DNA from 3 places in the Streptomyces sp. NPDC053427 genome. Region 1 is predicted to be linked to each of the others. Evidence: riboswitches for the same ligand, from Rfam matches in the RefSeq annotation. Region 1 holds a riboswitch; each other region holds the start of a gene.

Region 1 (3,267 bases):
CGTCACTTCCTTCCGTACGGGCCGCGCTTGCGTCGGCCGCCTGGAGTGAGGACGCTAAACCTGCACGTCACGGCGTTGCGCCCAGTTGGCCGGAATTGGCGGCTTTCGACCGCGAGTGAGGGGCGGGTGAGCGAGTCCCCGCCGCGTAAGGGGCCGGGAGCGGCCTGCCGTGATCGAAGCGGCGATTACGGGCGCCCTGCCTGAAGGCGCGTGCTATGCGACGGATACGATCCCGCACTATGGACGTAGTAACCAATATCTTCGTCGGCCTGCACATCATCGGTATCGCCTCCCTCCTGGGCGGCTTTCTGACCCAGATGAAGGCGATGAGCGCGGGGACCGCCCGCTTTGTGCCGGCCATGCTGCACGGCGCGCTGACGATGCTGGTCACCGGCATCGTGCTGGTCGGGCTGAACCAGGCCCAGGACCACACCGTCAACAACATCAAGATCGGCATCAAGATGGCCGTCCTGGTGGTGATCCTGGCGCTGGTCTACGTCAAGCGGGACGAGGAGAAGGTCGCCAAGCCGCTGTTCGGCGCCGTCGGCGGGCTCACGGTGGCCAACATCTTCATCGCGGTGCTCTGGACCTGAGGTCCGGCACCCGTACATACGGCTCACCGCGCGGTCGTCCCTCGAGAGGACGACCGCGCGGTGGCGTGTGGGGGGTGGTTCGGGGGGCAGCCGTTCCGGTAGGGGCCCGCGAGACCCTTGGTGGCGGCCCGTAAGGGAAGCGGTTCAGGCCCGTCGGTTCAGGCCGGCCGGACGCTCCCGTAGATGGGCATGTAATAGATCGACTCCACCCGGACGTTGGCGCCCGGGTGCGGCGCGTGGATCATCTTGCCGTCGCCTATGTACATGCCTACGTGACTTATGTCGTCGTAGAAGAACACCAGGTCACCGGGCTTGAGGTCGCCGGTCGCGATCCGCTGTCCGACCTTGACCTGGTCCCATGTCGTCCGCGGCAGATCGACCCCGGCCGCCTTCCACGCCGCCTGCGTCAGGCCCGAGCAGTCGTAGGAATTCGGGCCGGTCGCGCCCCAGACGTACGGCTTGCCCATCTGGGAGCGGGCAAAGGCGAGCGCCTTTTCGGCCTTGGTGGAGTACGAGCCGCCGTCGGTCGACCCGCCACCGGTGGAGCCGCCACCGGTCTGGCCGCCCGTCGAGCCGCCGTCGTTCTGGTGCTGTTGGCGCTCCTTCTCGGCCTGCTGCCGCGCCAGCTCCTCGGCCCGGCGCTTGGCGGCCGCCTCCTTCCTGCGCTCCAGCTCCGCCAGCCGCGCCTTCTCCTGGGCGGTCAGCCGGGACAGCAGCTGCCGGGCCTCGGCCAGCTTGTCCTGGACGGACCGCTTGGATTCCTTCAGCGAGGCCTGCGACGCCTGGAGCCGGTCCAGGCTCTCGGTCGCCTTGGCCCGCTGCCGGGCGGCGGCCGCCTGCTCCTCCTGGTAGTCGGTGACCGCCTGCTTCTGCCGGCCGGTCAGCCGCTCCATCAGGTGCGTACGGTCGAAGAAGTCCTGCGGGTCCTTGGCGAGCATCAGCTGCGTCGTGGGGTTCATCCCGCCGGTGCGGTACTGCGCGGAGGCGAAGGTGCCCAGCTCGCGCCGGGACTCGTTCATCTTTTCCGCGCGCTTGGCGGCGGCGTCGAGCAGATGATTGACCGTGGCGCGCTGCCGCTCGGCGCCCTCCTTGGCGGCGTTGTACTTCTGGGTGGCCACCTCGGCCTGGTGGTAGAGCCCGTCGACCTTCTGCTTGACCTCTTCGATGGTGGGCTTGGGTGCCCTGGGGGCGGCCTCGGCGGACTGCGAGAGCAGGGTGACCGAGGCGAGGGCGGCGGTGGTGAGCCCGGCCGCCGTGCGGCGGCTCCCGGGCGAGGTGAGAACGCGGGTGCGCGGCTTGCGATGCGACGCCAAGGCCGGCGACTCCTTCCGTGGACCGCCTACCGGGTTAGCTGTCGGGTTCGGGCGGTGTCGCTGACGGAAGGCTTGCCCTACGGTCGATACGTCCGCCGCTGGCGGCCGCACCGGCCGATTCACCCCGGTGGTGCTGGTGGGTCCCCGGCTCCGGGTGCCTGGGGGCAGGGCCGGACTCGGCGGAGGCGGCCCGTGCAGACACTGTCGTCCGCGGGGATGCGGGCAGCCCGAGCAGGCACGGTAGCCAACTGGTGTGGCTCCTGTGAAGGCTGATGTTCGATATGCCCGAAACCTTTTCGTGATCTGATTGCGATCCCATGGTTGCGAGCCCGCCGATGGGAGCCGCCGATGCGAGCTACCGATGCGATCCAGGGACGCGGCCCAGGGAAGCGATCCAGGGACGGGGTCCAGGGACGGGGTCAGAGAGGTGGCCCAAAGGTGCACCCCAAAGGCGCGCCCAAAGGACGCGGGCCGGCGTCCGTGGGCCGGATCTGTGGAGGCGGCGGCGGGCTGTCGGTGCGGCGGCCTAGACTCGGTGGGCGATGAGCAGCCTCTTTGACGACAGCTTCCTGGCGGACCTCGGCCCCAAGGGCGAGGACGAACACCCTCCGCCCCCCGAGGACGAGCACGGCCCGGCCCCGGAGGAGATCCCTGCCGACCTCTTCGGCGGCAGATTCGACGCGCCGGTGCACCAGGAGGCGTACTACCGCGACGGCGCCGCCCGCCCCGTGGTGGACGCGGCCGCGCTGCTCGAAGGCCTCAACGACGAGCAGAAGGCCGCCGTGGTCCACCACGGCAGCCCGCTGCTGATCGTCGCCGGCGCCGGTTCCGGCAAGACCCGGGTGCTCACCCACCGCATCGCGCATCTGCTCGCCGAGCGCCATGTCCACCCCGGCCAGATCCTCGCGATCACGTTCACGAACAAGGCCGCGGGCGAGATGAAGGAGCGCGTGGAGGACCTGGTCGGCCCGCGCGCCAACGCCATGTGGGTCTCCACCTTCCACAGCGCCTGCGTCCGCATCCTGCGCCGGGAGAGCAAGAAGCTCGGCTTCACCTCGTCCTTCTCGATCTACGACGCCGCCGACTCCAAGCGCCTGATGGCCCTGGTCTGCCGCGATCTGGATCTGGACCCCAAGCGCTTCCCGCCCAAGTCCTTCAGCGCCAAGATCTCCAACCTCAAGAACGAGCTCATCGACGAGGAGACCTTCGCCGGGACGGCCGCCGACGGGTTCGAGAAGACGCTGGCCGAGGCGTATGCGATGTACCAGTCGCGGCTGCGCGAGGCCAACGCCCTGGACTTCGACGACATCATCATGACGACGGTCAACCTGCTCCAGGCCTTCCCGGATGTCGCGGAGCAC
Region 2 (3,267 bases), on a different contig from region 1:
CTGGCGCGGCGGGCTCATCATGCGCGGACTGCGGTCGCTGCCGGTGGAGTTCACGCCGGAGGCTTCCGCGGAGCGGGCCTGACCAGCAGATACCCGTGTGGTGACGGAGGGTCAGTTGCGTGACCTGCGCGTGATCTCGGCTACACCGACTTGTGACTACCCGTGACCCCGGCTACCTTTCGATCCACCGAATCGGCCAGGGGTTCGACGGGGCGTACGCGTTCGCCGTACGGGTCCGCCGTACCGCGCCGGCTCGGAGACAACTCCAGCACGTCATCCGCCGCTCGAAAGGCAACTGCATGCGCTCCGGGAACGGCCGACATCGTCGCCCCCGTCAGGCACCGGCCCTCTTTGTCGCGGCGGGAGTGACCGGCGCCGGCCTCGCACTGCCGCTGCTCGGCGCGAGCGGTGCGCACGCCGCCGACACCGCGACCTGGGACAAGGTCGCGCAGTGCGAGAGCGGCGGGATGTGGAGCGCCGCCTCCGGCAACGGCTTCTACGGCGGCCTCCAGCTGACCCAGGAGATGTGGGAGCAGTACGGCGGGACCGCGTACGCCTCGCGCCCGGACCTCGCCAGCCGCGCCCAGCAGATAGCCGTCGCCGAATCCATCCTCGACGACCGCGGCCCGGACGCCTGGCCGAGCTGCGCGGTGAACGCGGGGCTGACCAAGGACGGCCGGGCGCCGGAGGTCAACCCGGGCAGCACGAGCACCCCGCGGCCCAAGCCGTCGGACACCGCTGACCCGGACGATCCGTCCGGCCCGTCCGACGAACCCTCCGACGGCCCCTCCGACGAACCCTCCGGCGGCGACGCCGACGACGCGACGCCGTCCCCGTCGGCCCCGGACGCGACGGACCCCGGTGACCCGTCCGGCCCCTCCGACCCGTCCGACCCCTCCCGTGCGGGCGACGAGGACGGCCGTCAGGACGGCGACGGCGGCCCCGCCGCACCGGAGACCCCCGCCAAGGGCAAGCATCGCGGCGGCGCCGACGAGAGCCCGGGTGGCAAGGGCGACGGCGAGGGCGGCAAGGGCGGCAAGGGTGCGGGCGACGCCGACCGGCCCGCCGGCCGCCACGCCTCCCGCGGCGGCGACGACCACCGCACGGACCCCGGCGCGGAGCCCGGCGCGGACTCCGGTGCGGACCCGTCCGCCCCCGCCAGCGACTACACCGTCCGCCGCGGTGACACCCTGTCAGCCATCGCCCAGGCCCACGATCTGCCGGGCGGCTGGCCCGCGCTCTACGAGCGCAACGAGAAGGTCGTCGGGGTCGACGCGGACCTGATCCGCCCAGGTCAGCTGCTCGATCTCGGGCACGCGAAAGGGTAGTTACCGCCAGTTCGTCCCTTTTGGCGAAAGTGAGACAAGCGTCTCGTTCCGGGGTGCGGTGTCCGGCTCGTCGGCCGGATTCCGCACCCGGGCCCACCTGCGGAAATATGCGCCTCCGATGATCAAAAACGGTCAACTTGGTTCAGATAGTGGGGTTTGAACACCAAGAGGATTACTGATTACGGTCAGGACCGCTCGCAAAGCGGGCCCTTCGATCACACGCCGAATCCTGCCGGTGATCGCAGGCAGTCGACGCGCAAGCGCCGAAGGCAGGAGCGGGGGACCCAAGGTAAGTGCCGGCCCCACCCGTGAAAGCGGGTCAACCGGCTTGGGGTGAAGCCGTGTGTGCAGCACACACGGCCGGGCAACTCACATGGCCCGAACCCGACAGCTCACCTCGCAGGCGTCGGTGAGGAAACGAACGCACATGCTGAACAAGGGCAAGCACCGTCGTCCGTCCAAGGCCGTCCGCATCGCCACCCTCGCCGGTGTCGCCGGTGCCGCCGTCGCCGTCCCGATGATGGGCGCCACCTCCGCCTCCGCCGCGTCCGTCGCCACCTGGGACAAGGTCGCCCAGTGCGAGTCCGGCGGCAACTGGTCGATCAACACCGGCAACGGCTACTACGGCGGCCTCCAGTTCTCGAACTCCAGCTGGGCCGCCGCCGGTGGCACCCAGTACGCGGCCCGCGCCGACCTGGCCACCAAGGCCCAGCAGATCGCCGCCGCCGAGAAGCTCCTCGCCATCCAGGGCCCGGGCGCCTGGTCCTGCGCCGGTGCCGGCAACCTGACCGCCGGTGGTCCGTCCCCCGACCTCGACACCTCCACCAAGGCCGAGGTCAAGAAGGCCCAGCCCGCGCCGAAGCAGACCCAGCCGGCCCCGAAGCAGGAGCAGGCCCCGAAGCAGGAGAAGGCCAAGCCGGCCCCGCAGAAGCCGCACGGCCACGGCAACTACACCGTCAAGTCCGGTGACACCCTCGCCAAGATCGCCAAGGCGCACGGCACCACCTGGAAGTCGGTCTACGCGAACAACAAGTCCGTCATCGGCGGCAACCCGAACCTGATCTTCCCGGGCCAGCAGCTCAGCATCTGAGCCGTCCCCCACCGGGACCCCGCGGACCCGGCGACGGGCCCGCTTCCCCCGAGCCGGCCCCGCCCGGCGCGCTTCCCCCCCCAGCGCGCCGCGGCGGGGCTTCTCCATGCGCCGGGCGGGCGTCACTCCTTACGCCCCGCCGCACCCCGATCCGCACCCCCTTCCGGTACCACCCCGCCCACCAGCGGCTTCCCGCGTTTTCCCCGTTCGGCGAACAATGCACCCAAACATCCCGTGAACTGGGCATCTGGGCACCTTTTCGTCCCACGGAGCGGGCCGACGGCAAGCGGATCTGCCCGGGGCCGTTAGGCTCGTGCTGCAGAACTCCAGACACCCCTGAAGGAGACAACGTGCCGTCCATCGACGTCGTCGTAGCCCGCGAAATTCTCGACTCGCGAGGTAATCCCACGGTCGAGGTCGAGGTCGGCCTCGACGACGGCAGCACCGGCCGTGCCGCCGTGCCGTCCGGCGCCTCGACCGGCGCCTTCGAGGCCATCGAGCTCCGCGACGGTGACCCGAACCGCTACCTCGGCAAGGGCGTCGAAAAGGCCGTCCTGGCCGTCATCGAGCAGATCGGCCCGGAGCTCGTCGGCTACGACGCGACCGAGCAGCGGCTGATCGACCAGGCGATGTTCGACCTGGACGCCACCGACAACAAGGGCTCCCTCGGCGCCAACGCCATCCTGGGCGTCTCCCTCGCCGTCGCGCACGCCGCCTCCGAGGCCAGCGACCTCCCGCTGTTCCGCTACCTCGGTGGCCCGAACGCGCACGTCCTGCCCGTCCCGATGATGAACATCCTGAACGGCGGCTCGCACGCCGACTCCAACGTGGACATCCAGGAGTTCATGA
Region 3 (3,267 bases), on a different contig from region 1:
GGGACAGGGACGAGACGGAGAGCGAGCCGAGGGGTTTGCGTATCGCAGTCATGCGATTCTGCAACGTTGGGGAGCGGGGGGTTATTCCCGGGCGGGGGCTATTCCCGGGCGGCCGCTCCCCCTTCCAAGGGAGCCGGCCCCACCCAGGGACGCCGGCCCCTCCCCCCGGTACGTCAGACGTTCACCCCGTGGTCCCGCAGCCACGGCATCGGGTCGATCGGGTCGCCGGCTCCCGGGCGGACCTCCAGGTGGAGGTGCGGGCCGGTGACGTTGCCGGTGGCGCCGACGCGGGCGATGACATCGCCGGTGTTGACCTTGCCGGAGGTCTTCACCATGGAGGACAGGTGGCAGAACCAGAGCTCGGTGCCGTCGTCGAGGGTGAGGACGAGGCGGTAGCCGTACGAACCGGCCCAGCCCGCCTGGGTGATGGTGCCGGAGTGAACTGCCTTGACGGGAGTGCCGGTCGGTGCGGCGAAGTCCTGTCCGGTGTGGTCCGCGGCCCAGCGGTCGCCGGCCTGGCCGAAGCTGGCGGTGAGGGTGAAGGAGGTCACCGGGGTGATGAAGCTCTTGGCCAGTTCGGCGAGGCGTTCGGCCTCCGCCTTTCTGCGGGCCGCCTCCGCCGCCTCGCGCTTGGCCTTGAGCTCCGCCGCCTGCTTGGCGGCCGCGGCCTTCTCGGCCGCCTCGTGGTGCGCGGCGGCGGCCTTCGCGGCCTGATCGACGGCGGCCGATTCGGCGGCGTCGCGGGCCTCCTGCTCGGCGGCGCCCTGCTGCGCGTCGGCCTGCTGGAGGATGCGGTGGCGCAGCGCCTCGCCGGCGCCGGTGCCCTGGGCCGCCTCGTGCCGGGTCAGGCCCGCCTGGGTGAGAGGGCCGGCGGCGGGCGCGGAGTCGGCGTCCGCGGCGGAGTGCGACGGCCCGGAGTCGGATATGAGGCCGCCGATGCCGGGGAGGGACTCGGCGTCCGGCAGATTCTCGGCGATGTCGTGGGCCATGCCGCCGATGTCGGGCATCGAGATCGGGACCGGCGGGCGGCCCTCGGCCGTGGCCATGCCGCCCGCGCCGACCGCCGCGATGACGCCGACGCCCAGGACCGTACCGCTGCGCGCGAGTCCGCTGCCGCGCTGCTTGGCCACCCGGTGCTTGCCGCGGACGGAGCGGACGGACTCCTCGGTGGGGTTCCACTCCTCCCACGGTCCCTCGCCGTCACGCGCGCCGTCGCGTTCGCGGTCGCCGCCCTGGTAGACGACACCGGAGCCGTCGAAACGGCCTTCGTCGTCGAACGGATCCCGGTGATCGAGGTCGCCGGCGGACGGAGCCTCGGGGGCAGGCCTGTTGGACGCCACGGGGGCGCACTCCTTTCCTTCCTTCACGCCTACCGGGTTAGCTGACGGGTTCGGAGCAGGAAGGTCTCCTACGGGCGCCTCTGGTGGGAGGCGTCCGATTCACCCCAAGGTGGTGGTTCCCCGGTTCCCTCGGTGCAGTTCATGCATGCCGTGCGGATGGTGCAGACGGTGCACAGGTGCGAATCGCGCGGAGCCAGCGGTCATGTGGGGCGGTGCCGGTCGGCGCTGTTCAGTGCCCACTGGCGCCCGTCGTGCACATGCGCTCGGTCCGTACGGGTGGTCCTGCGTGCCGTGATGACGTGCGTGACGTGCATGGCGTGCGCTTGCGGGATTCGGCGTCGGCGCGCGGTGCCGCCTCTTGCGACGGCTGGGACGACCGCGCTCCGTTATCGGACAGTAATAGAGACCACGGTCGTTTTCCAAGCCTTCCGGGGAATCCGTATGCGCTCCGGATGAGCTTTGGCGTGGACTTTTTCGCCCACGGCGGGAACAAAGCGGGCGACTTGACCGGGATTCAGTAAACGATCTTCCGGTGATTGTGCGTCAGTTGTTATGCGGAGGGGTGCCCGCCCATTACGGAGCGTGAGAGCAGTAACGTCGGATCATGGTCGTCAACGTGGTCAACGTCGTGAACAGCGCGCAGACAGTGGCGGATCGGTACCGGGAGTTCTCCTGGAACCAGGCGCGGGGACGGTCCGACGCCCACGCGGAGTTGACCGCCCGGATCAGCCACGACGCGGAGTTCTGCGACCTGTTGTCGGGATCGCTGCCGGCCGGGAACGCCCAGCGGCCCACCCTCCTCCTGGCCGCCGTCCGCTACCTCGACGGGCCGCACGCCGAGCTGGGACCGCGCGACGAGACGGCGTACGGACGCTGGCGCGAGTGGACCGTCCGGCACTGGGACGAGGTCCGTGCCGTCATCATGGGGCGCGCCGAGCGGACCAGTGACCCGGCGCACTGCGCCACGCTGCTGCCGCTCCTCGCCCGCCTGCCGCAGCCGCTGGCGCTGCTGGAGGTCGGGGCGGGGGCGGGACTGTGCCTGCAGCCCGATCGGTACCGGTACCGCTACGAGGGGGACGGCGCGGGCCACGGGACGGAATGCGGGGCGCCCGGGAGCCCGGTGACGTTCGTGTGCCGGACGAGCGGCGCCGGTCACGGCTCCGTCCCCGCCGCGCCGCAGGCCCCCACCCGCCTCCCCGACATCGCCTGGCGCGCCGGCATCGACCCCGACCCGCTCGACCCGGTCGCCGACCGCGACGACCTCCGCTGGCTCCAGTCCCTGCTCTGGCCCGGGGACGGGTACGGGGGCCACAGCGCCCACGGCTTCCACGGCCGGAACCGCGCCGACCGGCTCGCGGCCGCCGTGGAAGCCGTACGCCCCGCGCCCCGCCCCCGGATCGTGCGCGGCGATCCCCTCGACGCGCTGCCCGCGCTGGCCGCCGAGGCCCCGCCCGAGGCGACGCTGGTCATCTTCCACACGGCCGCCCTGGCCTCCCTCCCGCTCGCCCGCCGCGAGGAGTTCGCCGCTCTCGTACGGTCGCTGCTCGCCGAGCGGGACGGCCCCGGCCACTGGGTCTCCCACGAGCACCACACCGTCCTGCCCTGGATCACCGCCCCGGCCCACCGGGCCCTGCGCCCCGAGGACGCCCGGCTGCTGACCCTCGCGCTGGACGAGCGCCCGGTCGCCCTCACCGGCCCGGACGGCGAGAGCCTGCACTGGCTCCCCGAGGTCGCGCCGGCCGGATGAACTACTCCCCCAGCGGCCGCTGCACCGCCAGCAGCGCCATGTCGTCCGCCTGCGCCCCGCCCGTATGCCGGGCGACGTCCGCGGCCAGGGTGTCCAGGAGGGCGTCCGGCCCGGGGAAGTGGCGGCCGCGCAGCCGGTCGGGCGCGTCGTAGAAGCAGCCGGTCCGGTCCCTGGCCTCGG

The links. Region 1 has a riboswitch for cyclic di-AMP ahead of ACIGWZ_RS13520 (NlpC/P60 family protein). Riboswitches for the same ligand answer to the same signal wherever they lie in the genome.
Region 2: another riboswitch for cyclic di-AMP. It lies ahead of ACIGWZ_RS25080 (transglycosylase family protein); the one in region 1 lies ahead of ACIGWZ_RS13520 (NlpC/P60 family protein).
Region 3: another riboswitch for cyclic di-AMP. It lies ahead of ACIGWZ_RS38045 (M23 family metallopeptidase); the one in region 1 lies ahead of ACIGWZ_RS13520 (NlpC/P60 family protein).

The regions. Positions count from the first base shown of each region.
Region 1 covers NZ_JBITYA010000004.1:408,210-411,476, reverse strand. The annotation lists gene ACIGWZ_RS13530 (NlpC/P60 family protein) at 1-6, opposite strand, end outside; gene ACIGWZ_RS13525 (hypothetical protein) at 240-593, shown strand; gene ACIGWZ_RS13520 (NlpC/P60 family protein) at 752-1,906, opposite strand; cyclic di-AMP (ydaO/yuaA leader) riboswitch at 1,914-2,098, opposite strand; gene pcrA (DNA helicase PcrA) at 2,449-3,267, shown strand, end outside.
Region 2 covers NZ_JBITYA010000009.1:114,236-117,502, reverse strand. The annotation lists gene ACIGWZ_RS25090 (cytochrome P450) at 1-82, shown strand, start outside; gene ACIGWZ_RS25085 (transglycosylase family protein) at 153-1,328, shown strand; cyclic di-AMP (ydaO/yuaA leader) riboswitch at 1,539-1,749, shown strand; gene ACIGWZ_RS25080 (transglycosylase family protein) at 1,756-2,418, shown strand; gene eno (phosphopyruvate hydratase) at 2,769-3,267, shown strand, end outside.
Region 3 covers NZ_JBITYA010000019.1:110,841-114,107, reverse strand. The annotation lists gene ACIGWZ_RS38050 (aldo/keto reductase) at 1-52, opposite strand, end outside; gene ACIGWZ_RS38045 (M23 family metallopeptidase) at 174-1,340, opposite strand; cyclic di-AMP (ydaO/yuaA leader) riboswitch at 1,352-1,485, opposite strand; gene ACIGWZ_RS38040 (DUF2332 family protein) at 1,945-3,087, shown strand; gene ACIGWZ_RS38035 (PP2C family protein-serine/threonine phosphatase) at 3,089-3,267, opposite strand, start outside.